Regions from separate parts of the Microbacterium sp. NPDC078814 genome, predicted to be linked through region 1. Evidence: predicted binding sites of a transcription regulator. Region 1 holds the regulator's gene; the other holds the start of a gene.

Region 1 (14,425 bases):
CGCATGTACGCGAGGGGCGCGACCTCGATGGTGCCCGTCGCCATCAGGCGCGGCACGATCTCCGGATCCATCATCTCGTTGAGCGCATCGTAGAGCGGCCGCAGGTACGGATCGATCTTGTCGGTGAGCGTGCCGGGGAGGAACCCGAGGCGCTCCCCCGCCTCGACCGCCGGACGGGTGAGGATGATGCGGGTGACCTCCTTGCGCTGCAGCGCCTGGACGGCCTTCGCCATCGCCAGGTAGGTCTTGCCCGTTCCGGCCGGACCGATGCCGAACACGATCGTGTTCTCCTCGATCGCGTCGACGTACTCCTTCTGACCGAGGGTCTTCGGCCGGATCACCTTGCCCCGCGTGGAGAGGATCGCCTCGCCCAGCACCTCGCTGGGCCGCGGGCCGCCGTCCTGACGCAGCATGCGCGCCGAGCTGGACACGTCGCTCGGGGCGAGATCGTGCCCGGCCTTGGTCATCGTGAGGAGCTCGTCGACGAGGGTCTTGGCCTTGGCGACGGCCTCGCGCGCGCCCGTGAGCGTGATCTCGTTGCCGCGGACGAGCACCTGCACGTCGCGGTGCTCGCGCTCGAGCATCCGCAGCAGCCGGTCCTGCGGACCGAGCAGCTGCACCATCGCGACGCCGTCGGCGTAGAGCCGTTCGGTGACGTTTTCCTGATCGTCAGAAGCCAACGAGCTTGTTCTCCTCGAGGTTGCCGAGCACATGGGCGTGCACGTGGAAGACGGACTGCGCGACGGTCGCGCCGTTGTTGAAGATGAGGCGGTACTCGCCGTTGGCGTGTTCCTCCGCGACGCGCTTGGCGGCGGCGACCATCTCGGCCAGCAGCGCGGGATCCCCGGCCGCGAGCTCGGTCACGTCGCGGTACTCCTCGGTCTTGGGGATGACGAGCACATGGAGCGGCGCCTGCGGATCGATGTCGCGGATCGCGAAGACGCGGCCCGTGTCGAGCAGGATCTCCCCGGGGATGTCCCCGGTGAGGATGCGCGTGAAGATCGAGGGTTGGCTCATGCTCTCAGCTTACTGGGGGGGACGCGAGGCGCGGCCGGTCACCAGCGCCCGAGGGCCGCGGACAGCACGGCGATGGCCGCGGGGCCCGCCGTGGACGTGCGCAGCACGGTGTCACCGAGCAGCACGCGTTCGGCGCCGGCGGCGGTGAGCTTCTCGAGCTCCTCCGGAGCGATCCCGCCCTCCGGACCCACCACGAGCACCAGGTCACGGTCATCCGGCACCAGGGCGGAGAGCCGCGCGGGCGCGGTCGGGTCGAGCAGGAGCACGCGCTGCGTCGCCGCGCGGGTCGCGAGCTGTGCGGTCGTCTCCGGGGCGGCCACCTCGGGCACCCAGGCACGGTGCGCCTGCTTCGCGGCCTCGCGGACGATCGTCGCCCAGCGCTCGCGTCCCTTCACCGCCTTCGGCCCCTCCCAGCGCGACACGCTGCGACCCGCCTGCCACGGCACGATCTCATCGACGCCCAGTTCGCACGCGGCTTGAACGGCGAGCTCGTCGCGGTCGCCCTTCGCGAGCGCCTGCACGAGCACGAGGCGCGGGCTCGCCGGCTCGTGCTCGACGCGCGCGCTGATCCGGACATCGACGCGCGACGGCGACACCGCTTCGGCCACGCCCGTCAGCCAGATGCCCCGACCGTCACCGACCGTGACGGCCTCGCCGACGCGCAGCCGCCGGACGACGGCCGCATGCTTCGCCTCGGCCCCGGTCAGGGAGACGAGGCCGCCCACCGCGGCATCACCCGCGGATTCGACGAGGAAGTGCAGCGCCACGATCAGTGGGCGCGGAACCGGTCACGCAGCTTGGAGAACAGGCCCTGCTGGAACTGCGCGAGCTGCGGGCCCGGCGCCTTGTTCTTCTTGGCGAAGTCCTCGATGAGCTTGCGCTGCGCGGAGTCGAGCTTGGTGGGGGTGACCACCTGCACGCCGACGCGGAGGTCGCCGCGCTGGGTCCCGCGCAGCGGCGTGATTCCTCGGCCCTTGATGGTCAGCACGTCACCGGACTGCACGCCGGCGCGGATCTCCAGGTCGACCTCCCCGTCGAGTCCCTCGATCGAGGTCTCGGTGCCGAGGATGGCGTCGGTCATGGACACCTCGAGGGTGGCGAGCAGGTCGTCGCCGTCACGGCTGAAGGCGGGGTGCGGGTTGACCGTGACCTCCACGTAGAGGTCGCCGTTCGGGCCGCCCGCGCGGCCGACCTCGCCGGAGCCGGGGAGCTGCAGCCGCAGTCCGGTCTCGACGCCCGCCGGGATGTCGAGGGACACCGTGCGGCGCGAGCGGACGCGTCCCTGCCCGCCACAGGTGCCGCAGGGGTACGGGATGGTCGTGCCGTAGCCCTCGCAGGTGCCACATGGCTGGGAGGTGACGACGTTGCCGAGAAGGCTCCGCACCTGACGCTGCACGTGCCCCGTGCCGCCGCAGATGTCGCAGGTGACGGGCGACGTGCCCTCCTGGCAGCACGAGCCCTGACAGGTCTCGCAGAGCACGGCCGTGTCGACCTCGATGTCGCGGTGCGCACCGAAGACCACATCGCCGAGATCGAGGGTGACCCGGACGAGCGCGTCCTGACCGCGCTCTCGCCGCGATCGCGGACGGGCGCCGCGTCCGCCACCCTGTGACGCGCCGAAGAACGTCTCGAAGATGTCGCCGAAGCCTCCGAAGCCGCCGAAGTTGTTCGCGCCGTCACCGCCGCCCATGTCGTACCGTCGGCGCGACTCCTCGTCGCTGAGCACGTCGTAGGCGTGCGTGACGAGCTTGAACTTCTCCGCAGCCTCCTCCCCCGGATTCACGTCCGGGTGGAGCTGCCGCGCCAGGCGCCGATACGCCTTCTTGATCTCGTCGGTGGAAGCGTCCCGGGACACCCCGAGAACCTCGTAGTGGTCCGCCACAATCGCCTTTCTGCGTGTGATTTCCGTGGGGCCGCGTCAGCGGCCGGCCTCGTCGTCGTCGAGCATGCGCGACAGGTAGCGGGCGACCGCCCGCGCTGCCGCGAGGTTGCTCGGATAGTCCATCCGGGTCGGTCCCATGACGCCGACCCGTGCGGTCCCCGAAGGCGCCGCGTAGTTGCTGGCGACGATCGACGCCTCGCCGAGCCCGAAGGAGGCGTTCTCGGTGCCGATGCTCGCCGCGAGGCCGTGCTCGTCCGGCACCATCTCGCTCATCAGCCGCAGCAGCGTGACCTGCTCCTCGATGGCCTCGAGGAGGGGGTGGATGCTGCCGCGGAAGTCCTGTTCGCGCCGCGCCAGGGTCGCCGCTCCGGCCATCACGAGCCGCTCCTGCCGGAAGCCGCCGAGTTCGTCGATCACGACGCCGGCGAGGGTGCGGAGCACGCGATCCTGCGGCGTCTCCTCCGTGGCGAGCAGCGCCTGAAGCCGGTCGGAGGCCGCCGCGATCGCCTGCCCCGTGATGAGGGCGGACAGCCGCGCGCGCAGCACGGCGAGGTCGGCCTCGTCGATCGCGTCCGGCAGAGCGGTGATCCGCTGCGACACCCCACCGGCGTCCGTCACCAGGACCGTGAGGAGCCGGTTCGGGGCCAGCGTCACGAGCTCCACGTGGGTCACGTGCGCCCGCGCGAACGACGGATACTGCGCCAACGCGACCTGGCCGGTGAGCTGCGTGAGGACGCGGACGGTCCGGACCATCAGGTCGTCGAGGTCGGCCGGGTCGGCGAGGAACGACTCGATGGCGGAACGCTGAGCGGTGGAGAGAGGACGGAGCTGGGCGAGGTGATTGACGAACACCCGGTAGCCCTTGTCCGTGGGGACGCGCCCGGACGACGTGTGCGGAGCCGTGATCAGCTCCTCGTCCTCCAGCTGCGCCATGTCGTTGCGGATGGTCGCGGCCGAGACCCCGAACGAGTGCCGGTCGACGATGGAACGGCTGCCCACGGGCTCGTGCGTCTCGACGTAGTCCTGCACGATCGCGCGGAGGACCTGCAGCCCTCGCTCTGTGACCATGGCTTCCCCTTCCCGCCGACCGGATGCTGGCACTCTGCTGCCCTGAGTGCCAATCCTACCTCCTGCGACCGGGAGATCTCCGAAGGCGGGGCAGCGCCGGTGGAGCCGCTCAATCCGTCAGTTCGCGCACGACGGCGTCGGCGAGGAGGCGGCCGCGGAGCGTGAGCTGCACGCGCCCGCGGATCGCCGCCGGCGCATCGATGAGACCGTCGGCGATGAGGCCGGCGATGCGGTCCCTGTTCTGCTCCGGGACGTCGGTCACCGCGATCCCCTCACGGATGCGGCTGAGGAGGAGGATGCGCTCCAGGGTCCGCGCCTCCGGGTCCGGACGCTCGCGTCCGGCCGCCGGCGAGGACGAGGCGGCCAGCCGCTGCGCGTAGGCCGCCGGGTGCTTGACGTTCCACCACCGGAGTCCGGCGACGTGGCTGTGGGCGCCGGGGCCGAAGCCCCACCAGTCGCTCCCCCGCCAGTACGCGAGGTTGTGCCGCGACCGCTGCCCCTCGCTGCGGGCCCAGTTGCTGACCTCGTACCACTCGAACCCGGCGGCGGCGAGGCGCTCGTCCGCCAGCTCGTACATGTCCGCCTGCAGGTCGTCGTCCGGGGTCGGCACCTCACCGCGACGGATCTGTCGCGCGAGCTTCGTGCCGTCCTCGATGATGAGGGCATACGCGGAGACGTGGTCGGACTCCAGGGCGAGGGCGGCGTCGAGCGAGGCCTCCCAGTCGGCGAGGCTCTCCCCCGGTGCGCCGTAGATGAGGTCGACGCTGACTGCGAGTCCTGCCTCCTTCGCCGCGGCGACGGCGGTGCGGACGTTCTCGGGCCGGTGCGTCCGGTCGAGCGCGGCGAGGACGTGCGGGACGGCGGACTGCATGCCGATGGACAGCCTCGTGACCCCCGCCTCGGCGAGGATGCGCGCGACCTCCGGGGTCACGGTGTCGGGGTTGGCCTCGACCGTGACCTCCGCGCCCGGTGCGAGACCGAACGCCGCGGTGGCCGCTCCCAGCATGCGGGCGAGGTCCCCCGCGGGAAGCAGCGTGGGCGTGCCGCCGCCGAAGAACACCGTGTTCATCGGGCGCAGCGCTCCGGCCTCGTCCAGCACCGTACGCGCGAGGGCGATCTCGCCGATGAGGGTGGACCTGTAGTCCTCCTGCTTCGCCCCGCGGAGCTCACCGGACGTGTACGTGTTGAAGTCGCAGTAGCCGCAGCGCACGCGGCAGAACGGGATGTGCAGGTAGGCGGAGAACGGCGTCTCGGCGGAGATCGGGAGGTCGGCGGGGAGTCGCCCGTCCGCGGGCGCCGGATCCCCGAGCGGAAGTGGTCCCGCCATCACACCGGAGTCGCGTAGAGCGGGGAGATCGCGCGGAGGTAGCGCGCGAACAGCTCGCGACGGCGGCGCTTCATCAGGGCGGGGACGAGCCGATAGAGCAGCGTGTTCGGGGCGTCGAAAGCCCGGACCGTGAACCAGACCTCGTCGTTGTCCTCGCGCCAGTCCACGTCGAACGACTCCTCGCCGCTCACGACGGAGCCCCCGACCGTGCCCAGCACGAAACCGATCCGCCGGGTCTCCTCGGTGACCGAGATCACACGGAGCTCGGAGTCGGCGCGCATGCCGCCGACGCGACCGCGGAGGTGGAGCGTCATGCCCGCGCCCACGAAGGGCATCCCCTCGGCGTCGTAGCGCGGCTCCACATCCCGCTTGCTCGGCGCGATGGGATTGCCCTCGGCGTCGAAGCTCACGCCCGCATAGGCGGGGCCGGGAGCAGGGCGGACGTCTTCCACGGACAGCCCGGCCGCACGCTGCGCCGTCCACGACAGCAGGGCTTCGCCGGCCGTCTGGAAACGCTCCTCGCCGCTGCCGATCCGCCAGTATTCCTCCGCCGGGATGCTGCGCTCCGGCGGGTACTGCATCAGATCGGGGGCGTGGGTCGCACCCACGGCCGCATAGTCCACCGTGTCGTCTCGGAAAGTCCCGCGCCGCATGAGATCCAGCCTACTTCGGGTTCCCTGAGCGAACACCCCCCGCGCCGCACGCCGTCACATCCCCGGGAGGGCTGGGCCCCTGATGCTGGGTCCCTGAGCCTGTCGAAGGGCTCCTCCACAACGCTGGGTCCCTGAGCTTGTCGAAGGGATCCCCCACGCCCCGGGAAACCCACACACTCCTCGGCCAGGATGGCCCGATGCCATGGACCTACATCCTCGAATGCCGTGACGGCAGCTTCTACACCGGCAGCACGAACGGCGACCTCGAAGCCCGCGTCTGGGAGCACAACCACGACGACCCGTTCGCCGCGAACTTCACCCGGAGACGCAGGCCTGCGGAGCTGGTCTACGCGGAGCACTTCGACACCGTCGACGCGGCCTTCTTCCGGGAGAAGCAGATCCAGGGATGGAGTCGTCGGAAGAAGATTGCGTTGATCGAGAGTCGGTGGAAGGACCTTCCGTCGTTGTCGAGGTCGTACGGTGCGCTTCGACAGGCTCAGCGACCCAACGACGGCTGACCGCTTCGACAGGCTCAGCGACCCAACGCGGACTGACCGCTTCGACAGGCTCAGCGCCCCAACGACGGCTGACCGCTTCGGCGGGCTCAGCGACCAGCGGGGTGGGCTACTTCTTGTCCTTGGTCTCGACGTCGCCGGAGAGCGCGGCGATGAACGCCTCCTGCGGAACCTCGACGCGGCCCACCATCTTCATGCGCTTCTTGCCCTCCTTCTGCTTCTCGAGGAGCTTGCGCTTGCGGGTGATGTCACCGCCGTAGCACTTGGCGAGCACGTCCTTGCGGATCGCGCGGATCGTCTCCCGGGCGATGATGCGCGCACCGATCGCGGCCTGGATCGGCACCTCGAACTGCTGGCGAGGGATGAGCTTGCGCAGCCGCTCCGCCATCATCGTGCCGTAGGCGTAGGCCTTGTCCCGGTGCACGATCGAGCTGAACGCGTCGACCTTCTCCCCCTGCAGGAGGATGTCGACCTTGACCAGGTCGGCCTCCTGCTGCCCCGACGGCTCGTAGTCCAGGGAGGCGTAGCCCTGCGTCTTGGACTTGAGCTGGTCGAAGAAGTCGAACACGATCTCACCGAGGGGCATGTTGTAGCGCAGCTCGACGCGCTCCTCGGAGAAGTACTCCATGCCCAGCAGCGTGCCGCGCCGTGACTGGCACAGCTCCATGACGGTGCCGACGTAGTCCTTGGGAAGCAGGATCGCCGCCTTCACCATCGGCTCGGACACCGAGCCGATACGGCCGTCGGGGTACTCGCTCGGGTTCGTCACGGTCACCGTCTCGCCGGTGTCGCTCGTCACGACCTCGTAGATCACGCTCGGGGCGGTGGTGATGAGGTCGAGGCCGAACTCGCGCGAGAGGCGCTCGGTCACGATCTCCAGGTGCAGCAGGCCGAGGAAGCCGCAGCGGAACCCGAAGCCGAGCGCCACGGAGGTCTCCGGCTCGTACTGCAGCGAGGCGTCGGAGAGCTTGAGCTTGTCCAGCGCCTCGCGCAGTTCCGCGTAGTCGCTGCCGTCGATCGGGTAGATGCCCGAGAAGACCATCGGCTTCGGGTCCGTGTAGCCGGGAAGCGCCTCCGCCGCGGGCTTGCGCGCGTTCGTGATCGTGTCGCCGACCTTCGACTGCCGCACGTCTTTCACGCCGGTGATGAGGTAGCCCACCTCGCCGACGCCGAGACCCTTGGTCGGGGTGGGCTCCGGGCTCGACACCCCGACCTCGAGGGCCTCGTGGTTCGCGCCGGTGGACATCATCTGGATGCGCTCGCGGGGCGAGAGGCTGCCGTCGACCATCCGCACGTAGGTGACGACGCCGCGGTAGGCGTCGTACACGGAGTCGAAGATCATCGCCCGCGCGGGTGCGTCCGCATCCCCCACCGGAGCCGGGATCTCCTCGACGATCCGGTCGAGCAGATCCTCGACCCCCATTCCCGTCTTCCCGGACACGCGCAGCACGTCCTCCGGCTTGCCGCCGATGAGCGAGGCGAGCTCCTTCGCGTACTTCTCGGGGTCTGCGGCGGGGAGGTCGATCTTGTTGAGGACGGGGATGATGTGGAGGTCGTTCTCCAGCGCGAGGTAGAGGTTGGCCAGCGTCTGGGCCTCGATGCCCTGCGCGGCGTCGACGAGGAGGATGGCACCCTCGCACGCGGCCAGCGACCGGGACACCTCATACGTGAAGTCGACGTGACCGGGGGTGTCGATCATGTTGAGCGCGAAGACCTCGTCCGGGCCCTGTGCCTGCCCCAGAGCCCACGGCATCCGCACCGCCTGGCTCTTGATCGTGATGCCGCGCTCCCGCTCGATGTCCATCCGGTCGAGGTACTGGGCGCGCATGTCCCGCTCCGCGACCACGCCGGTGATCTGGAGCATGCGGTCGGCCAGGGTCGACTTGCCGTGGTCGATGTGGGCGATGATGCAGAAGTTACGGATCTGCGCAGCCGGCGTCGCGGCAGGCTGAAGCGGGGTGAGAGCGCGTGGGGACATGTCCCGTCGATTCTACGGTGAGGGTCCTCATAATCCCCATTCGTGCGTATCGGTGATAGTCTCCCGAAGTTGCCCGGGATCAATCCGTGACACCGGATCCCGTAAGCGATACGACTCCGTCACAGACTCCGTGAGGGCTGTCGCGTCGCGCGGAACGGCGGATGAAACCCGATCATCCGCCCGGCTCAGCGTTGCGTCGGCAGACCCCGAGCGCGTCTGGAGAAGAGAAAGACAAATCCCCCTTGATCAAGTACCTCGCGCGCCGTGCCCTCGGCTGGCTGCTCATGATCGTGGTCGCGACGAACCTCACCTACTTCCTCGCGTGGGGCTTCCTCGATCCGCGCAGCAACTACGTGGGTCGTCGCCCTCCGCTCACCGAAGAGCAGATCGTGAACACCCTCGCTCCCCGCAACCTGAGCGACACCGTCCCGCTCATCGAGCGGTGGTGGACGTGGCTCACCGGCATCCTGCTCCGCTGGGACTGGGGCGTGAGCCCGACGGGCGGATCCGTCAACGAGCAGGTCGCCTACCGCATGTGGGTCAGCGCGGAGCTCGTCCTCGGCGCGACGATCCTCACGACGGTCCTCGGCATCGCGCTCGGCGTGTACACCGCGTCTCGGCAGTACAAGCTCGCCGACCGCATCGGCCAGGCGACGAGCATCATCACCCTGAACATCCCGATCGTCGTCGCGGCGTTCGCGATCGTCCTGCTCGCGATCGGCCTGAACAACGCCACCGGCACCCGCATCTTCTACGTGACCGGTAACGCCAGCCAAGGGGTCGAGGGCTTCTTCCCCACCCTCATAGACGTGCTGCAACACCTGACGCTGCCGACGATCGCGCTGGTGCTCACCGGGTACGCGAGCATCCACTTCCTGCAGCGGTCGCTCCTGCTGGACAACATCAACGCCGATTACGTCCGCACGGCCCGCGCGAAGGGCCTGACCAAGCAGCAGGCCATCCGCAAGCACGCGCTCCGGACGTCGCTCATCCCCGTCGCCACGCAGGTCGCCTTCACGATCCCCGCGATCTTCACCGGAGCGGTCCTGACCGAGACGATCTTCGCGTGGAACGGCATGGGCCGGTACTTCATCGAGACCATCACCAAGAACGACATCCACGGAACCGTCGCGATCGCCGCCTTCGGTGCGGTCCTCACGGCGATCGGCGCCATCCTCGCCGACATCGCCGTCGTCGTCCTCGACCCGCGCGTGAGAGTGAGCTGACATGAGCACCGACATGCTCGACCCGACCATCCACCCGGAGCCGGAGACCGCCGGCCCCGAGACCACCCGCGTCGCCACCAAGCGGCTGTCGAAGTGGACGCTGTACTGGCGACGCTTCTCCCGGAACCGCGGAGCCCTCATCGGCCTCGTGATCTTCGTCGTCCTCGTGCTGTTCGCCATCGTCGGGCCCTTCATCGCCCGGTACGACCACATCGAGCTCGACTTCCTGAACCTCAGCACTCCCCCGTCCGCGGAGCACTGGTTCGGCACGAACAACGCCGGAAACGACCTCTTCGCCCAGGTCGCCGTCGGCTTGCAGCGGTCGCTCATGATCGCCATCACCGTCTCCGTCGGCGTCACGATCGTGTCCGCGCTCGTCGGCACGGCCGCGGCCTACTTCGGCGGCTGGACCGAGCGCATCTCGCTCCTGGTCATCCACTTCATGATGGTGATCCCGAGCTTCCTCATCCTCGCGATGATCTCGAACAAGGCCGGCGGTGACTGGCGCGTCATCGCCCTCATCATGATCTTCGTGATCGGGTGGTACTTCCCCGCCCGCGTCATCTGGACGATGGCCCTGTCGCTGCGCGAGCGCGAGTACGTCAGCGCCTCCCGCTACATGGGCGTCGGCGGCATGCGCATCGTGCTCCGCCACCTCCTGCCCAACATCGGCTCGCTCCTCGTCATCAACTTCACCCTCGGCGTCGTCAACGCCGTGGTGACGGAGACGGGCCTGTCCTTCCTCGGCTTCGGCGTCAAGATCCCCGACGTGTCGCTCGGTGCCCTCATCGGCGCCGGCTCGAGCTCGCTGACCACGGCGCCCTGGCTGTTCTACTTCCCGGCGGCGGCGCTGACCCTGCTCACCGTGTCGATGGCGCTCATCGCCGACGGCCTGCGCGACGCCCTCGATCCCACCTCGGCTGCTGGAGGCCGCGCATGACCAACGTCCTCTCCGTCCGCGACCTCAAGGTCAGCTTCGCCTCCGAGGCCGGCCGTGTCGACGCCGTCCGCGGCGTCTCCTTCGACCTCGAAGCCGGCAAGACCCTCGGCATCGTCGGCGAATCCGGTTCCGGCAAGTCCGTGACCTCGCTCGCGATCATGGGTCTCCTCGACGAGAACGCCAAGGTCACCGGATCGATCATGTACGACGGGCAGGAGCTCGTCGGCATGAGCGACAAGCAGCTGTCGGTCATCCGCGGCAACGGCATGTCGATGGTCTTCCAGGACCCGCTGACCTCGCTCACGCCGGTCTACACGGTCGGCGATCAGCTCATCGAGGCCCTCACGGTCCACCGCGGCCTGTCCAAGAAGGACGCCTGGGACCGCTCCGTCGAGCTGCTCAAGCTCGTCGGCATCACCGAGCCCGAGCGCCGGATGAAGTCCTTCCCGCACGAGTTCTCCGGAGGCATGCGGCAGCGCGTCGTCATCGCCATCGCGATGGCCAACGATCCGAAGCTCATCATCTGCGACGAGCCCACCACGGCCCTCGACGTCACCATCCAGGCGCAGATCCTCGACCTCATCGAGAAGGCGCAGGACGAGACCGGCGCCGCGGTGATCATGATCACGCACGACATGGGCGTGGTCGCCCGCACCGCCGACGACGTGCTCGTGATGTACGCCGGCAAGCCCGTGGAGCACGCGCCCGTGCGCGAGCTGTTCCACAAGACCCGCATGCCGTACTCGATCGGCCTGCTCGGCGCCATCCCCCGCGTGGACAAGGCCGAGAAGGAGCCGCTGACCCCCATCAAGGGCAACCCGCCGCTGCTCATCAACCTGCCGGACGCCTGCCCGTTCGCCGACCGCTGCCCGATCGTCATGGACGCCTGCCGCGCCAAGGAGCCGGAACTGCTCCCCGTGCCGACGGGCTCGGGCGACCTGCACCAGGCCGCCTGCATCCGCGCGCACGAGATCGAGGACGGCGGCCTCCTCGGGGGCCTGCCCGTCTACCCCGTCCGCCCCGTCCCGGAGAGCGACCTCACACGGACGCCCCGCGAGGAGCGGCCGATCACGCTCGAGGTGAAGAACCTCCGCAAGACGTTCCCGTTGGTCAAGGGCGCGTTCCTGAAGCGCAAGGTCGGCGAGGTCCAGGCGATCAAGGGCATCAGCTTCGACGTGCGCGAGGGCGAGACGATGGCCATCGTCGGCGAGTCGGGCTCGGGCAAGACGACGACGCTGCTGCAGATCATGGACATGGTCAAGCAGACCGACGGCGACATCGTCATCGCCGGCACCAGCGTCAACGACATCCACAGCCGCAAGGTCGAGCGCGCCCTGCGCCGCGACATCCAGATCGTCTTCCAGGACCCGATGGGAGCCCTCGATCCGCGCATGACGGTGGCCGACATCATCTCGGAGCCGCTCTTCGCGATCGGCACGCCGAAGGAGGAGGCGCACCGGCGGGTGGACGAGCTCATGGACCTCGTCGGGCTCAACCCCGCGCACAGCGACCGCTTCCCGCAGGCGTTCTCGGGTGGTCAGCGGCAGCGCATCGGCATCGCCCGGGCCCTGTCGACGAACCCCAAGATCGTCGTGCTCGACGAGCCGGTGTCCGCGCTCGACGTGTCGATCCAGGCCGGCGTCATCAACCTGCTCGACGAGCTCAAGACCAAGCTCGGGCTGTCGTACCTCTTCGTCGCGCACGACCTCTCGGTGGTGCGTCACATCGCCGACCGCGTGGCCGTGATGTACCTCGGCGAGTTCGTGGAGCACGGCGACGTCGACCAGGTCTTCGACGACCCGCAGCACCCGTACACGAAGGCGCTGCTGTCGGCGATCCCCGTGCCGGATCCCGACATCGAGCGCACCCGCGAGCGGGTGGTCTTCGACGCCGAGACGATGTCGACGAAGCCCGCGACGGTCTGACCCGGATCCCATGCGCGCGTTCCTGGTCACCGTCCGATAACGGTTAGGCGGCATTCACCGCAGCGCCGTGTTCCGGGATACAGCGCGAACTAGTCTTCCCTTTATGAAACGCCGAAAGGCGAAAGGAGCACCATGAAGAACAAGAAGTTGCTGGGGGCGGTCGCGGTCGGCGGCGCCCTCGCACTCGCCCTCGCGGGCTGCGCGAGCGGTTCCGGGAACACCGGTGGCGGGGACAACGGCGAGAAGGTCGAGACCAAGACCGCCGACTACAACCCGCAGGACCGCAGCAACCTCCAGGAAGGTGGCGAGGTCAACTTCCCCATCAACGAGATCCCGGAGCAGCTGAACGGCTTCAACAGCGATGCCAGTGCTGACACCGCTCGCCTGTGGTCGTGGTACATGCCGCAGATCCTCCTGGTCTCGCCGGAGGGCGAGGTCACGAAGAACGACGCCTACCTCGACGCGTACGAGATCGGCGAGGAGGATGGCAACACGACCATCACCTTCACGTTCAAGGACGAGGCGCACTTCAACGACGGCACCGACATGGACTGGACGTCCGTCGACGCCACGTGGAAGGCCAACCGCTCCTACGACGAGGGCTTCAACCCGAACGCGACCGACGGCTACAAGCAGATCAAGACCGTCGAGCAGGGTGACACCGCGAAGACCGCCGTCGTGACGTTCGACGGCATCTACGCCTGGCCGTCCATGGCGTTCCTCACGGGTGGCGTCCTGCACCCGGACATCGCCGACCCGGCCGTGTTCAACGAGGCCTTCATCGGCAACATGCACCCCGAGTGGGGCGCCGGCCCGTACACCGTCGACACGTTTGACGCGAACGGCGGCTTCGTCTCGTTCAAGCCGAACCCCGAGTGGTGGGGCAACGCGCCGCTGCTCGACACGGTCACCTTCACGGCCATGGAGCCCGACGCCTCGATCAACGCCTTCAAGAACGGCGAGATCGACATGGTGGGCGCCAACACCAACGACCGCCTGAAGCAGGTCCAGGAAGTGGACGACACCGTCGTCCGCCGTGCGCAGCAGACCGCCAAGACGGTCCTGCTCGTCGACGCCGACAAGCCGCAGTTCGAGGACATCGACGTGCGCAAGGCGTTCTTCCTCGGCGTGAACGTCGACCAGCAGAAGCAGATCGCGTGGAACGGCCTCGGCTACGAGGAGCCGGTCGCCGGTTCGCTCAACCTGTACTCGTTCCAGGACGGCTACAAGGACTCGTTCGCCGAAGCCGGTCTGAAGCACGACGTCGAGGGCGCCAAGAAGCTCCTCGACGACGCCGGCTGGACCGAGGGCGAGGACGGCATCCGCGAGAAGGACGGCGAGAAGCTCTCCGTCACCTTCCCGATCTTCGGTGAGGACCCGACCATCGAGGCCCTCGCGAAGTCGCTGCAGGCGCAGCAGAAGGAGATCGGCATCGACCTCAAGATCGATGTCCGTGCCTCCGCCGACTTCTCCAGCGACTTCACCACGAAGAACTGGGACGTCGTCTCGCTCCGCTTCACCGACTCCGACCCGTTCGGCCCGGCCTGGTTCTGCCAGCTCTACTGCTCCGACAGCGGTCTGAACCTGTCGGCGACCGGCACGGAGGAGATCGACCAGCAGATCGCCGACGAGGTCGAGAGCCAGAAGGACGCGGAGTCCTGGACCACCGCGGCGATGGACCTCGAGCCGAAGATCATCGAGCAGACCTGGGGCCTCATCCCGCTGTACAGCGGCCCCTCGATCTACGTGGTCAAGAACGGCCTGGCGAACCTCACGCCGGAGCCCTACGTCGGTCTCGACCTGTTCGGCGTCACGCCGGTCGAGAACGTCGGCTGGGAGAAGTAACATCCTCTGACACCTCGTGTCGAAGCGGGGTCGGTGGTCCATCCACCGG
Region 2 (14,425 bases), on a different contig from region 1:
GCTTCCGCGACGCCAACCCGTTCCCCCCGGGGACCTATGGCTTCGGCCCGTGGACGTACAACGCCAACGACCTCTGGGTGCGGGTGTTCGGTCTGCTCACGCTCGCTCTGACGATCCTCGTGGTCTGGGCGCTCATGCGCAGCCCGTGGGGCCGGGTGCTCAAGGGCATCCGCGAGGACGAGGACGCCGTGCGCTCTCTCGGCAAGAACGTCTTCGCCTACAAGATGCAGGCGCTCGTGGTGGGCGGTGTGATCGGTGCGCTCGGCGGCATCGTCTTCGTCCTGCCGTCGGCGGTCATCCCCGGCAGCTACTCGACGTCGCTGACGTTCTTCCTGTGGACGATCCTGCTCCTCGGCGGCGCGGCCACGGTGTTCGGCCCCACGCTCGGCGCCGTCCTGTTCTGGGTGGTGTTCGCCTTCCTCGGCGCGCTCCTCCCCGCGATGGCCACGGCCGGCTACCTGCCCATGACGAGCGCTCAGGCCGACGTGGTGCGCTACATCCTCATCGGCATCGTGCTGATGCTCATCGTCGTGTTCCGCCCGCAGGGCATCCTGGGGAACAAGAGGGAGATGACCTTTGTCAAGTGAGAACGACGCGGCCGTCACGCCCGCGAAGAGCGCTCCCCGCGCCAAGACCACCGGCCTCGCCGCGGGCCCCGCCGCCCCCGGAGTCAAGAAGGTCGACCCGATCCTCGTCGTGGACGCCGTGCAGCGGCGCTTCGGCGGCCTCACCGCGGTCGACGTCGATCATCTCGAGATCCCGCGCGGCGCCATCACGGCGCTCATCGGCCCCAACGGCGCCGGCAAGACCACGCTGTTCAACCTCCTGTGCGGCTTCGATAAGCCCAACAGCGGCACGTGGTCCTACGACGGCAAGAACCTGTCCGGAATCCCGTCGTTCAAGGTCGCCCGGATGGGACAGGTGCGCACCTTCCAGCTCACCAAGTCGCTGTCGTTGCTGACCGTGCTGGAGAACATGAAGCTCGGTGCGAAGGACCAGCGCGGCGAGGGTTTCTGGGCAGGGCTGTTCCCCTTCCTCTGGCGCAAGCAGGAGCAGGAGATCGAGCAGCGCGCCCACGAGCTCCTCGTGCGCTTCAAGCTCGACGCCAAGGAGCAGGACTTCGCGGCGTCGCTCTCCGGCGGGCAGCGCAAGCTGCTGGAGATGGCCAGGGCCCTCATGAGCGACCCGAGCCTGGTGATGCTCGACGAGCCGATGGCCGGGGTGAACCCCGCCCTCACGCAGTCGCTCCTCGATCACATCCTCGACCTCAAGGACCTCGGGATGACCGTCCTGTTCGTGGAGCACGACATGCACATGGTCCGTCACATCGCCGACTGGGTGGTCGTGATGGCCGAGGGGCGCGTGGTGGCCGAGGGGCCGCCGGAGACCGTCATGGAGGACCCCGCGGTGGTGGACGCCTACCTCGGCGCCCACCAGGACGTGGACCTCGGCGCCGTCACCGGCCGTCTCCCGGTGATCTCCGACGCCGACGCGGAGCGCATCCGCGAGCAGATCGAGACAGAGGTCGAGGCCGAGGTCGAGGCCGAGGACGCCGCCGAGGAGGGCAAGGCATGAGCACCGCAACCCCCGCCGAGGGCGCCGCCCGGGCCGACGACGTGGTCGTCGAGCTGAAGGACGTGCACGCCGGCTACCTGCCGGGAGTCAACATCCTCAACGGCGCCAACCTCGTCGCCCGCCAGGGTGAGCTCATCGGCATCATCGGCCCGAACGGCGCCGGGAAGTCGACGCTCCTCAAGGCGATCTTCGGCATGGTGAACGTCCGCGAGGGCGACATCACGGTCAAGGGTGAGAGCATCGTCGGTCTCAAGGCCGACAAGCTCGTGCGCCGCGGTGTGGCCTTCGTGCCGCAGACGAACAATGTGTTTCCTTCGCTCACCATCCAGGAGAACCTGGAGATGGGCCTCTACCAGAACCCGAAGATCTTCGCGGAGCGACTCGAGTTCGTCAGCAGCATCTTCGCCGAGATCGGCAAGCGCCTGAAGCAGCGGGCCGGCTCGCTCTCCGGCGGTGAGCGGCAGATGGTGGCCATGTCGCGCGCGCTCATGATGGACCCCTCGGTGCTCCTGCTGGACGAGCCGTCCGCCGGCCTCTCCCCCGTGCGACAGGACGACGCCTTCATCCGCGTCTCCGACATCAACAAGGCGGGCGTCACGACGATCATGGTCGAGCAGAACGCCCGCCGGTGCCTGCAGATCTGCGACCGCGGCTATGTGCTCGACCAGGGCAAGGACGCCTACGAGGGCACCGGCCGGGAGCTGCTGAACGACCCGAAGGTCATCGGCCTCTACCTCGGCACCCTCGGGACCGACGCGGCCTGAGACGCGGCCCAGGAACGACGAAGGCCCCGGATGCCGAAGCATCCGGGGCCTTCGTCGTCGCTGCGTTACTTGATGCGCGAGGTGACGTTCTCGGAGTCGAACTCGTAGACGCCGATGGCAGCGCCCTTCGGGTCGTTGTTCTCGTCGAACGTGATCTCACCGGAGAGGCCGTCGTAGTCCGGCGTGCCGCCGTCGTTGATGATCGCGGCGCAGTCGGCGTAGTTGTCGCACTTCTCGCCGTCGCCGTCACCACCGGAGACGGTGATCATCTCCGCGGCGATGTCCGGGCCCTCGACCGAGCCGGCCTTCAGCGCGGCCAGAGCGATCAGCACCACGGCGTCGTACGCCTCGGCCGAGTACGTCACGGCGTCGATCGGGTCGTTGCCCTCGGCCGTCCAGACCGCGTTCAGCTGGTCGAGGAAGTCCTGCGGCAGCTCGGCGCCGGCGCGGGTGCCCTTCGAGCCCTCGAGGCTGACCGACACGTCCGCACCCCAGTCCTTGAGGTTGCCGTCGACGAGGTACAGCGACCCCGTGTCGACCCCGGCGTTGCCGAGCAGCGGCGCGATCGTGGCGAACTGGTCGTAGGAGACGACGGCGACCGCATCCGGCTTGGCCGCGGCGATCTCCGAGACCTGGGCGTTGAACTGTCCGTCGCCCTGGTTGTACGAGGCGTCGGCGACGACCTCGCCGCCGGTGCTCTCGAAGGTGGCCTTGATCGCCTCGAACAGCCCCGTGCCGTACGGGTCGTTCTGGTAGATGATGCCCAGCGTCTTGTGACCGTCCTCGGCGATCTCGTTGCCGAGCACCTCGCCCTGCAGGTTGTCGCTCGGCGCGGTGCGGAAGTACAGCGGGTTGATGCCCGTGAAGTCCGGCGAGGTGTTGGACGGGGACACCGTCAGGATGTCGGCACCCGCGTTGCCGTCGAGGATGAGCTTGGTGACGCTCGAGGACGCCGCGCCGATCATGGCGGTGATGCCGTCGTTGCGCAGGTTGGTGATGGAGGTCTCGTAGGCCTTGTTGTCGAGGTCGCCCTCGTCGGCCGTGCTGAGGTCGATCGTGATTCCGGCGTCGGCCTCGTTGATCTGATCCACGGCGAGCTGGACGCCGGCCTCCATCGGCGCGCCCAGGAACGCGAGCGTACCGGTGGCGGGCAGCAGCGAACCGAGCTTGAGCGTCAGGTCGGCGGCGGGCTTGTCGCCACCCCCGTCCGACGGCTCCGCGTTCGGCGTGCTGCTGCAGCCCGCGATGATGAGGGCGGAGGCGCTGACCAGCGCGATCCCGGCGAAGATCCTCGCGCTGCGCGAGCCCTTCAGTGCGTTCATGATGCTCCCTTGCGTAAACGAACGTGGATGGTGACCACAGTCGGGTGCTCTAACACTAGGGCGTGCGCCCCGCGCGCAGGAGGGGCAAGTATCTCGGTGCGTTAACGATCCAGGACAGCTGTTTCCGCCGGTGGGCGGGCGGGATCAGAGCCCCGCGGCGGGGGTGTCCCGACGGCCGCGCCGTGCGGCGAGGAGCAGATCGACGACGAAGACCGCGATCGCGATCCACACCAGGACGAACCCGATCCAGCGCTCCGGCGGCATCGGCTCGTGCAGCACGACGACCCCGATCAGGAACTGGAGGATCGGGGTGAGGAACTGCAGCATGCCGATGACGGCGAGATCGACGCGACGCGTGCCGGCCGCGAACAGCAGCAGAGGGACGGCCGTCGCCACTCCCGCGAACGCGAGCAGCACGGCATGCGGCCCGCCCGCGGTCCCCATGGTCAGGCCGGCCGGCGTCGTCGCCACGATCACGAGCTGCACCACCGCGATGGGGATCAGCCAGAACGACTCGAGCGTCAGCCCGCTCACCGCGTCGACGGCGGGGCCGATCTTCTTCTTGATGAGCCCGTACAGGCCGAAGGAGGCCGTGAGCGTCAAGGCGATCCAGGGGACGTGGCCGTACGCCACGACGATGACCACGACCGCGATGGCCGCGATCCCGACGGCCGCCCACTGCAGCCGGCGGATGCGCTCCTTGAGCACGAAGACGCCGAGCAGCACCGTCGTGATGGGGTTGATGAAGTAGCCGAGCGCCGTCTCCACCACGTTCCCGCTCAGCGTGCCGAGGACGAAGACCTGCCAGTTGACGTAGATGAGGAGGCCGGCCAGGGCCGTCCACCCCAGCAGCCGCGGACTCCGGACGATCGCGAGGAAGGCGGCCCATCCCCTCGTGACCGTGAGCAGCAGGAGACAGAAGACGACGGAGAGCAGCACCCGCCAGGCGACGACCTCCCACGGACCGGTGGGCTGCAGCAGGAGGAAGTAGAGCGGCAGGACGCCCCACAGCAGGTAGGCGCTCCCGGCGTAGGCGACGCCCGCCGTCCGGGTGGCGCGGGTCGTCTCAACGGTCACCGCACAACCCTATGCCTGCGCCGCCGGGCGACGCGCCGTTCGGGACGCAGAAGAGGGCCCGGATGCCGAAGCATCCGGGCCCTCTGCGGACCGGGTTCCCGTCCGGCGAGCGGAGGGAACCGGGTGTGCGATCAGCGGACGACGACCGCCAGGACGTCGCGAGCCGACAGGACGAGGAACTCGTCCGCGCCGAACTTCACCTCGGTGCCGCCGTACTTGCTGTAGAGCACGCGGTCGCCGACGGCGACGTCGAGCGGAACGCGGTTGCCGTTGTCGTCGATACGGCCGGGGCCGACCGCCACGACCTCGCCCTCCTGGGGCTTCTCCTTGGCGGTGTCGGGGATGACCAGGCCACTCGCGGTGGTCTGCTCGGCCTCGACCTGCTTGATGACGATGCGGTCCTCGAGCGGCTTGATGGAAACCGACACGGTCTACCTCTTCTTTCTTGACGCTGACACGAAAGACTCGTTCGCACTCTCAACCCGAGAGTGCTAATGCCAGTGTAGGCGGTCGGCTGGCACTCATGCAATGCGAGTGCCAACCCCGATCCGGCGGCGACCGGGTCCTAGGGTGGGAGGGTGGAGATGTCCGAGCTGCGCGCCCTGCTGACCCCCGCCGGCCTCGAGCTGCTCGATGCGCTCGGGCCGGTCACCTCCACCGCCGAGGCGGCCGCAGCCGTCTCCCGGCTGCGCGCCGCCGGCCACTCCCCCGACCTCGTCTCCGCCGTCGTCGGCCAGGCGCACCTGCGCGCCAAGGCCACGGCGAAGTTCGGCCCGTTCGCCGCCCGCATGCTCTTCACCCGCGCGGGCCTCGAGCAGGCCACACGCCTCGGAGTGGCCGCCCGCCACGCCCAGCGGATCCGCCGGGCCGGCCTCACGAGCGTCGCCGACCTCGGCTGCGGGATCGGCGGCGACGCCCTCGCGTTCGCCGGCGCCGGACTGGCGGTGCACGCCGTGGACGCCGACGAGGTGACCGCGGCCTTCGCCGCCTACAACCTCGCCCCGTTCGGGGAGGACGCCACAGTACGCCACGCGACCGCGGAGGAGGCCCTCGGAGAACCGGTCCCCGGCCAGGCGATCTGGATGGACCCCGCCCGCCGCACCTCCGGGCACAGCGAGACCCGGCGCGTCTCCGCCGACGACTACTCGCCGTCGCTCGACTGGGCGTTCGCCGTCGCCGCGCAGCGCCCCACCGGGATCAAGCTCGGCCCCGCCCACGACCGCGACCGCCTGCCCACGGACGCGGAGACGCAGTGGGTCAGCGCCGACGGGAGCGTGGTCGAGCTCGTGGTGTGGTCGCGCGAGCTCGCGAGGGAAGGGGTGCGGCGCTCCGCTCTCGTCATCCGCGGCGAGCGCTCGCACGAGCTCACCGGATCCGCGGATGCCGAGGACGCGCCGGTCCGTGCGCTCGGGGCCTTCCTCCACGAGCCGGACGGGGCCGTCATCCGGGCCCGGCTCATCGGCGACGTCGCCCGCAGCCTCGACGCGGGGATGCTCGATCCGCGCATCGCGTACCTGACCTCGGACGCCGCCCTGACGAGCCCGTTCGTGCAGTCCTTCCGCGTCCGGGAGACGCTGCCGATCACGCCGAAGACGATCAACGCGGCCTTGAAGACCCACGGCATCGGCCGCATCGAGATCAAGAAGCGCGGGGTGGACGTCGATCCGGCGGCCTTCCGGCGCAAGCTGACCCTGCGCGGCGACGCCGAGGCGACCCTGATCCTCGCCCGGTTCGGCGATCAGCGCCGCGCGATCCTCGCCGACCGGGTGCCCGCCGCGGACTGAGAGAGCGTGTCAGCCCTCCGGGTCGCGGCCCGGGATGTCGACGCGGATCGGATCCCCGGGCGGGCCGGTGGTCACGAGGTAGGACTCGCCCGTCGCCGCGTCGACGACGGCGGGGCCCGAGGTCACGGTGAGATAGGGCGTCTGCCAGCGCGTGAAGTCCACCTCGATGACGGATGCCGACAGCAGCTCCCCGGTCTCCTGGTCGACGTCGAGCAACTGCACGCGGAGCCCGGACTGGACGGCTTCGTCGATCGTGGCGCACTGGCGCGAGCCGTCGGCGTCGACGATCAGGCAGCGCTGGGAGGGCCCGCTCTCCGTGCTGCGGTCGCCGAGCCAGACCGGCTGCTCGCGGAACGACCCGAGGACGGAGAGGTTGAGGTCATAGCCGTCGCCGACGAGCTCTTCCGCCCTCGCGCGCTCCGCCTCGCCGAACTGGGCGACGAGCGTGGAGCTGCCTCCCCAGCGCTGGATGCTCACCATCGGCTCGTCCGTGGTGGAGAAGAGCATGACCGCCGTCACGCTGTCGAAGGAGAAGGAGCTCTCCTCGTCGTCCGCGGAGGAGACCGGCACGGGGAGCGAGGCGTACAGGCCCGTCCCCACCTCCTCCCCGGCCAGGCAGGTCGACTGGGAGTCGGCGCCCACGTCGAGGATCAGGCACCGGGTGGCCCCGTCGTCCTGTGTGGCGAACCAGGCGAGCGCCCCCTCCGCCTCTCCCACCGGGCGGACGGAGCCGGGATCGTAGTCCTCCCCGGCGAGTTCGATCCGCCGGTCCTCCTGCGCCTCCGTCAGGGGGAACGCGTCCGGTCGCGGGGCGAACAGCGCCCACCCGGCCCCCACGCCGATCGCGAGGAGAGCCGCCGACGCCACGAGGACCGGCACGAGACCGCGGCGGTTCGCGGCCGGCGCCTCGGACGCGGAGACGTCCTCCGTGTCCTCCGGCGCGGCGTCTTCCGCGACCGGCCCTTTCTCCGGCTCCGGGAGAGCGTCCGCGACCTCCTTCGCACCGCCGGGGTCCGGGGGTGCGGACGTCGCCGGCTCCTCGGACGCGGACAGAGCCGTGCGGCGGCGCTCCGCCTGGAGCTCCTCCAGCCGGAGGGCTGCGGCAGCGTCGAGCCCGCCGTCACGGCCGTATGCCGCACGCTCCAGCGCCCGGCGCTCCGCGTCGTCGTCTCCGGACTGGGGTCGGTCAGTCTCCTCCCGCACCGACGTCGCTCCCTTCTCGGATGATCACGAAGGACGGGGAGCCACCGCCCGGCAGCTCGTAGGTCGTCAGGCCGCCGGTCTCCGCGTCGGTCAGCTGCAACCTCAGCCGACCGTCGTGCTCCTGCAGCGTCTCCGTCGTCTCGCAGGCTTTCGGCGCGTCCGGTGTCGCCCCGTCGTAGACGAGGCACTGCCGCCCCGTCTCGGCCTCGGAGGCCGTCCAGATCGGGACGTCGCGGTCGTACCCCACGACCCAGATCGAGTGGGGGTCGAAGCCGTCCTCGACCAGACGCGCGGCCGTGCGGGTCTCTTCCTCGTTCGCATAGGTGATGCCGCTGCCCTCACCGGAGCCGTACTCCGAGACGCCGACGGCCACCGCCGGTTCGCCGTCGGGCGTGAGGAGCAACTGCGCCATGACCTGTCGGGTGTACTCGTCGTCCCGCTGCGTCGTCACCTCGCCCCACAGTCCTTCCTTCTGGACGGCTTCCCGCTGGTTGCAGCTCGGCGTCGTGCTCTCCGCCGATCCGAGGACCAGGCAGACGCTCGCCCCGCCGTTCTGTGTCGCCATCCAGACGACCGCGCCCTCCTCCGTCGCGACGGCGCGCACCGATCCGGGGTCGTACTTCCCGGATGCGATGAGTTCGGACTGCCACCCCTGCTGCTCGGCGCTGAGCGCGACCGCGGCACCGCCGGTCCGGCCGAAGGCGAGCCACCCGATGCCGAGCCCCAGGAGGACCATGACGACCGCGGCGAGCGCGAGCATCCCGCGCGAACGGTGCCGCGCCTCGGTAACGGCGGGGCGGTCGGTCCGGGTGGCGTCGTCCACGGGCTCGTCGTCCGGCACCACGGGAGCGTCGTCTCCTGTCGGAGTCTCGCCGTCGTCCGGCACGGTGGCGAGGGAGTGCCGGGACCGCGGAGGACCGGGCTGCCGGGTCTCCTGCACAGAGCCGGCCATCGGATCCGACGTGCTCGGTCCCGGAGACGGACGCCGCCGGGCATCGTCGAGCTGTCGCAGGCGCGCGGCCTCCGCGTCCGTGAGGCCTCCGCCCGGGCCGAAGGCCTTGCGCTGCAGGGCCCTGCGCTCCTCGACATCGTCGTCGTCCGTCATGGCCATCCCGCCTAGCCGAGTCTCTCGAACTGCATCCCCGCCCAGACCAGCCAGCCGAGGCTGTACACGGTCGCGCACAGCCCCAGCACGAGCGCCCAGCGCGCGATCGCGCGGTTCTCGACGGGGCGGCGCAGCGACATGATGGCGGCGATCACGGCGACGACCGCGACCGGGATCCCCCAGCCCACGAAGAACGATGCGCCGAGCGCGACGATCGCCGCAAGCAGCGCCCACGGCGCCAGCCGCGTGTCGTCCACGGGCACGGGCTCGGACGCCGGCTCCCAGGCGTCCTCCTCCCCGTGGTCGAGGTCGGGCCCGCTCACGACCACGGGCTCGATGCCCACCGGGCCCGTGGGGAGCTTCGTGTAGCCCTCCCGCGGAGCTCCGGGAAGGCGCGCGGTCCCGGCCGGGCGCTCGACCTGCCCGCTCGCGCGCTCGACCCGCGCGCGGGGGGCGACCCCGTCCGGTTCCGGTTCCTGCGCGAGCCCGGTCACGCCGGCACCGCCTCCGCGACCTGGATCTCCGTGACCGGCAGCGTCGAGTCCGCGCCGAAGCCGAGGGTCGAGGCGGGACGCCCCGATGCGATGAGCTCGGCGGCGAGCGCGGCGATCATGGCGCCGTTGTCCGTGCAGAGGGACAGCGGCGGGATGCGCACGGTGACCCCGGCCTCGGCGGCCCTCGACAGCGCGACCTCGCGGAGCCGGCGATTCGCGATCACGCCGCCGCCGAGCAGCAGGCGCGGCACCCCGAGGTCGGCGCAGGCGTTGAGCGCCTTGGTGACGAGGACGTCGACGACGGCCTCCCGGAAGCTCGCGGCGACGTCGGCGATCGGCAGCTCGCGCGCGTCGGCGCCCGCGGCGGCGTTCTCCGCCTCGAAGCGCTCGACCCAGCGGGCGACAGCGGTCTTCAGCCCGGAGAACGAGAAGTCGTAGCGATGCTTCGCGAGGTCCGAGGCACGCGAGAGCCCGCGCGGGAAGCGGATCGCGTCCGGGTCTCCGCCGACCGCGGCCCGGTCGATCTCGGGACCGCCGGGATACGGCAGGGACAGCAGCCGGGCGACCTTGTCGAACGCCTCGCCCGCGGCGTCGTCCACGGTCTCCCCGAGCAGCTCGACATCGGTCGTGAGGTCGCGCACGTGGAGCAGGGACGTGTGGCCGCCGGAGACCAGCAGCGCGATCGTCGGGTACTCCAGCGGCGCCGCATCCGGGGTGAGGATGTCGGCCGCGATGTGGCCGACGAGGTGGTTGACCGCATACAGCGGCTTGTCGAGGGCGACGGCGAGTCCCTTCGCCGCTCCCACGCCGACCATGAGCGCTCCGGCGAGGCCGGGGCCGCTCGTCACCGCCACCGCATCGAGGTCGGCGAGACGGACGTCGGCCTCGGCGAGGGCGGCGTCGATGGCCGGCTGCAGGGCCTCGAGGTGCGCGCGGGCGGCGACCTCCGGCACGACGCCGCCGTACCGGGCGTGCTCGTCCATGCTGGAGGCGATCGTGTTGGACAGCAGCGTGCGCCCCCGCACGATGCCGATGCCGGTCTCGTCGCAGCTCGTCTCGATGCCGAGCACCAGGGGCTCACTCATGCGGTCGCCTCCTCCGGCGTATCGGCGGGCGCCGGGTGGCGGCGCAGGTCCAGACGCATCACGATCGCGTCGACGTCGTCCGGCTGATAGTAACGGGGGCGCCTGCCGATCTCCTCGAAGCCCTCCGTGCGATACAGCCCCTCGGCCGCCGGGTTGTCGGCGCGCACCTCGAGGAACACCTCGTGCGCGCCCCGGGCGGCAGCCGTCCGCAGCAGGGCACGCAGCAGCGCGCGCCCGCGCCCCTGCCCCCGGACCTCGGCGAGGAGGGCGATGGTCTGGATGTCGGCGTCCGCGCCGCCCTGCAGGGCTCGGACCCCGCCGTAGCCGACGATCGCCCCGCCCTGCTCGTCGACGAGGTAGCGGCCGTGCGGGCTCGCCAGCTCGCTCGCCATGGTCTCCCGGCTCCACGCGTCGGTCGGGAACGAGCGCTCCTCGATGGCCATGATCGCGTCGAGGTCGTCCGGCCGCGCGTCCCGGAGCGTCATGCGCCCACCTTCTTCGGGGCACCGGGCAGGGTGACGTCCGGATGCCGCAGGTAGAGCGGCTCCTCGCCGGCGAGGACCCTGCCGGCGGCGAGCGCTCGCGCCCCCACCCGGGCGAGGTCGACCGCGGACAGCGTCGTCACGTCCACCCGGCGGAGGCCCGCGAGATGCTCGTCGGCGTCGGCGGCGCGCACGAGCACGGTGTCGGCGATCGTGCGCGGGATCCCGTCCTCGTCCTGCCCGTCGAACACGGTGACGGCGACCTCGCGGCGGCGGGCGTCGGTGACGACGGCGAACGGTCCGGTCACGGTGGCCTGGATCGTGAGCGCGGCCGCCGTGTGGCTGGGGACCGGGACGACGGGGACACCGCGGCCGAGGGCGAACGCCCGCGCGGTCGCGATGCCGATGCGCAGCCCGGTGAACGGGCCGGGGCCCATTCCCGCCACGACGTGCGTGATGCCGTCGGACCCGCCCTCGCGGAGCACGTCGCGCACCAGGTCGCCGATCACCTCGGCGTGGCCCAGTGGGTCGGCGGTACCGGCCTCGGCACGACGCGTCCCGTCCGGGTCGATGAGGGCGACGGCGGTGCCAAGGGAGGTGTCGACGGCGAGGATCACCTCTCCAGGGTAGTCGTCACCCCGCCCGTCACGGCCGGCGATCCGACCCCGCACGGGTCAGCCCAGCGGCGCCCGCACGGGGTAGTCCTGGCCTTCGAGGATGACCTGCGTCGCCGCTCCCGTCGCCCGGTTCACGACGACCGGTGCCAGCAGGTTGACGCTGACACCCTCGGCGGCGGGGTGGGCGACCACGAGCACGAAGGCGTCGTCCGCCGAGGAGAGAGCGAGGTCGGCGACCTGCGCGTCCGTGAGGGTCGGCGCGTACTCCGTGAGGACGGTGTTCGGGTCGACCAGGTAGAGCCGCAGGGCCTCGTCCTCGACCGCCCGCATCGCGAAGAGCCCGTCGGCGCCCTCGACCGGTGCGAGGGCGAAGTCCACATGGGGTGCCAGTCCGGGCGGCGGGGCCGTGAAGGTGAGCGCGGCGGTCATCGCAGGAAGTCCATCAGCGACGGCTGCAGCACGCGCGCGTTCACCGCGAGCGCCGAGCGGTACACGAGCTCCTGCGCCTGCAGGCGGATGAGCACCTCGACCGAGTCGACGTCCTCGACCGCGGCGCGGCGGGACTCGAGGGACACGGAATTCTGCACTGCCGCCTCCTTGGCGCGTTCGATCTGAGCCTGCCTGGTGCCGACCGCGCCCTGCACGCCCAGCATCGCCGTGCGGCGGTCGTCGATCTCCGCGAGCCGTGGTCCGACGTTGGTGCCGGAGCGGAGGTCGGCGACGATGCGGTCGACGAGGGCGAACACCGAGTCGTCGCCCGTGCCGAACACCGCCGCCCCGTCGGTGTCGACGCGGACGGACGCCGCGTCGGACACACGTCGCGTGACCTCGGAGCCGGCGACGCCGCTGTACGAGTAGTCGCCGGCGAAGGCCGCGGTGTCCGAGGTACCCGCGAACACGGACCGCCCGAGCAGCCGGGTGTTCGCCTGCGAGAGCAGCTCATCGCGGATGCCCTCCAGCTCCACCGCGAGGGCCTCCTTCGCCGCGGCGTCCAGCGCCCCGTCGTTCGCTCCCTGCGCGGTGAGGTCCCGCACCCGCGAGAGCAGTGAGGTGCTGGAGGTGATCGCCGTGTCGGCCGCGGTCACCCACGCCAGGCCGTCGTCGATGTTCCGCGCATACTGCTCGGTGCGCCGTTGCTCGGCGTGCAGGGCGAGGGCGGCAGCGGCCGCGGCCGGATCGTCCGAGGGCGCGGCGAACGCCTTCTGCGACGTGGCCTGCTCCTGCAGACGGGCGAGCTCGGAGAGGTTGGACTGCAGCTGGCGCATCGCCGTCTGCGTCATCGTGGTCTGGGTCACGCGAGAGATCATGGGGCTCCTCCGGTCAGCGTCCGACGACGCCCGTGCGGTTGATGAGGACGTCGAGGGCCTCGTCGACGGCGGTGAGCACGCGGGCCGCCGCCTGATAGGCGGTCTGGTAGGTGAGGAGGCTGATCGTCTCCTCGTCGCCGTCCACGGCCGCGACCGACTGCTGGGCGCCGACGGCGCCGACCGCCGCCGCATCCGACGCCTTCGCACGCTGCACATCGGCCGCGGTGGACACGCCGAAGCGGGTCACCTGGTCGGTCCACAGCGCATCCGGAGAGGTCGCGCGCTGCCCGATCTGGGAGATGAGGTCGGCGTTGGTCGCGTCCTTGGAGCCCGCTCCGGGCGAGGCGAGGGCCAGGTCGGCCGCCGAGGTGACGGCCACCTGCAGCCCGAGCGCGGCGGAGCCGGTCGCCGGCAGCGTGAAGAAGTCGCCCCCGGGCTGTCCGGACGCCGTGACACCGGCGCGGTGCTGCGCGTTGAGCGACTCCGCCAGCGCCGTGGCCACCCGGTCGTAGGTGGCGGCGAGCTGTGCCAGCATCCCGCCGTCGGCGGCCGGGGCGAGCACCGCGAGCGAGCCGCCGAGCTCTCCGCCGTCGACCACGAGGGGAAGATCCGGGACCGACTCCCAGACCACGCCGACGCGGGGTGCGCCGTCGATCGTCGCCGCGCCGGTCAGGGCGAGGTGACGCGCGTCGCCCCCGGAGACCAGGGCGTTGCCGCCGAGGCGGACCGTGAGCGTGCCGTCCGCCTCCACGGTGGCGGTGCCGCCGGCGAGCCGGGCCACGTCCTCGGCGAGCAGATTGCGGCGGTCGGTGAGCTCGTTGGCCGAGCGGCCCGAGGCCAGAGCGTCGCGGATCTCGGTGTTCAGCACCGCGATCTGGTCGGCCGCGGCGTTGACCTGGCTGACGGTGCGCTCGGCCGTTCCCCGTGCGGCCGTCCACTGCGCGGCGACGGTGCGATAGCCGCCGGAGATGTGGGCGGCGAGCTCCTTCGCCGACTCCAGGATGCTCGCGGCCGCGGCCCCCGAGTCGGGGGTGTTGGCGAGATCCTGCCACCCCGCCCAGAAGTTCGTCAGCCGGTTCGCGAGGCCCTTGTCCGTCGGTTCCGCGAGCGCCGACTCGGCGGTCGTCGCGGCGAGCGCGCGGGTGGCCCAGTAGCCGGAGGCCCCGAGGGTGTCGCGGACCCGGGCGTCGAGCAGCGCGTCGCCGAGGCGGGACACCCCGTCGATGGAGACGCCGTGTCCGGGGAGCGCGCCCATGCTGAAGCGCCCCGTCTGCGCGACGGCGGCGATGGAGGAGGTCTCGACGCGCTGCCGCGTGTACCCCTCGGTCTTCTGGTTGGCGATGTTCTGCCCCACCACATCCATGCCCCGCCGCGCGGCGGCGAGGCCGCTGGCGGCGGTGGTCAGTCCACTGAAGGTCGACATGAATCCCTCTCGGTCACATCTCGGTGTCGATGATGCGGGCGGCATCCTCGCGGGCGCGGTCGCCGCGGGTGGTGTACTCGCCGCTCTCCTGGCCGAGAGCGGCGATGGTCTCCTGGGTGGCGCGGAGCACTCCGCTGAGCTGCTCCGCGGCGGCGTCGCGCATCTGCTCGACCTCCGCCGTCAGCTT

What was found. The regulator HrcA, encoded in region 1, represses chaperone genes, less so after heat shock. The targets are predictions, from matches to a motif close to TTNGCACTCGNNNNNNNCGAGTGCNAA.
Region 2: a site for HrcA is predicted at 5,253-5,279, ahead of groES (co-chaperone GroES). Genes of this name have one in related genera too.

The regions. Positions count from the first base shown of each region.
Region 1 covers NZ_JBFBLT010000002.1:214,630-229,054, reverse strand. The annotation lists gene AB0300_RS04330 (PhoH family protein) at 1-623, opposite strand, end outside; gene AB0300_RS04325 (HIT domain-containing protein) at 670-1,017, opposite strand; gene AB0300_RS04320 (16S rRNA (uracil(1498)-N(3))-methyltransferase) at 1,056-1,784, opposite strand; gene dnaJ (molecular chaperone DnaJ) at 1,787-2,899, opposite strand; gene hrcA (heat-inducible transcriptional repressor HrcA) at 2,936-3,967, opposite strand; gene hemW (radical SAM family heme chaperone HemW) at 4,077-5,294, opposite strand; gene AB0300_RS04300 (DUF1990 family protein) at 5,294-5,947, opposite strand; gene AB0300_RS04295 (GIY-YIG nuclease family protein) at 6,145-6,465, shown strand; gene lepA (translation elongation factor 4) at 6,572-8,440, opposite strand; gene AB0300_RS04285 (ABC transporter permease) at 8,683-9,666, shown strand; gene AB0300_RS04280 (ABC transporter permease) at 9,668-10,606, shown strand; gene AB0300_RS04275 (ABC transporter ATP-binding protein) at 10,603-12,531, shown strand; gene AB0300_RS04270 (ABC transporter family substrate-binding protein) at 12,664-14,376, shown strand.
Region 2 covers NZ_JBFBLT010000005.1:321,929-336,353, forward strand. The annotation lists gene AB0300_RS12280 (branched-chain amino acid ABC transporter permease) at 1-587, shown strand, start outside; gene AB0300_RS12285 (ABC transporter ATP-binding protein) at 577-1,575, shown strand; gene AB0300_RS12290 (ABC transporter ATP-binding protein) at 1,572-2,339, shown strand; gene AB0300_RS12295 (ABC transporter substrate-binding protein) at 2,405-3,661, opposite strand; gene rarD (EamA family transporter RarD) at 3,806-4,738, opposite strand; gene groES (co-chaperone GroES) at 4,870-5,166, opposite strand; gene AB0300_RS12310 (class I SAM-dependent methyltransferase) at 5,317-6,522, shown strand; gene AB0300_RS12315 (hypothetical protein) at 6,532-7,725, opposite strand; gene AB0300_RS12320 (hypothetical protein) at 7,709-8,830, opposite strand; gene AB0300_RS12325 (hypothetical protein) at 8,842-9,324, opposite strand; gene tsaD (tRNA (adenosine(37)-N6)-threonylcarbamoyltransferase complex transferase subunit TsaD) at 9,321-10,409, opposite strand; gene rimI (ribosomal protein S18-alanine N-acetyltransferase) at 10,406-10,894, opposite strand; gene tsaB (tRNA (adenosine(37)-N6)-threonylcarbamoyltransferase complex dimerization subunit type 1 TsaB) at 10,891-11,508, opposite strand; gene AB0300_RS12345 (flagellar assembly protein FliW) at 11,566-11,937, opposite strand; gene flgL (flagellar hook-associated protein FlgL) at 11,934-12,815, opposite strand; gene flgK (flagellar hook-associated protein FlgK) at 12,829-14,238, opposite strand; gene flgN (flagellar export chaperone FlgN) at 14,252-14,425, opposite strand, start outside.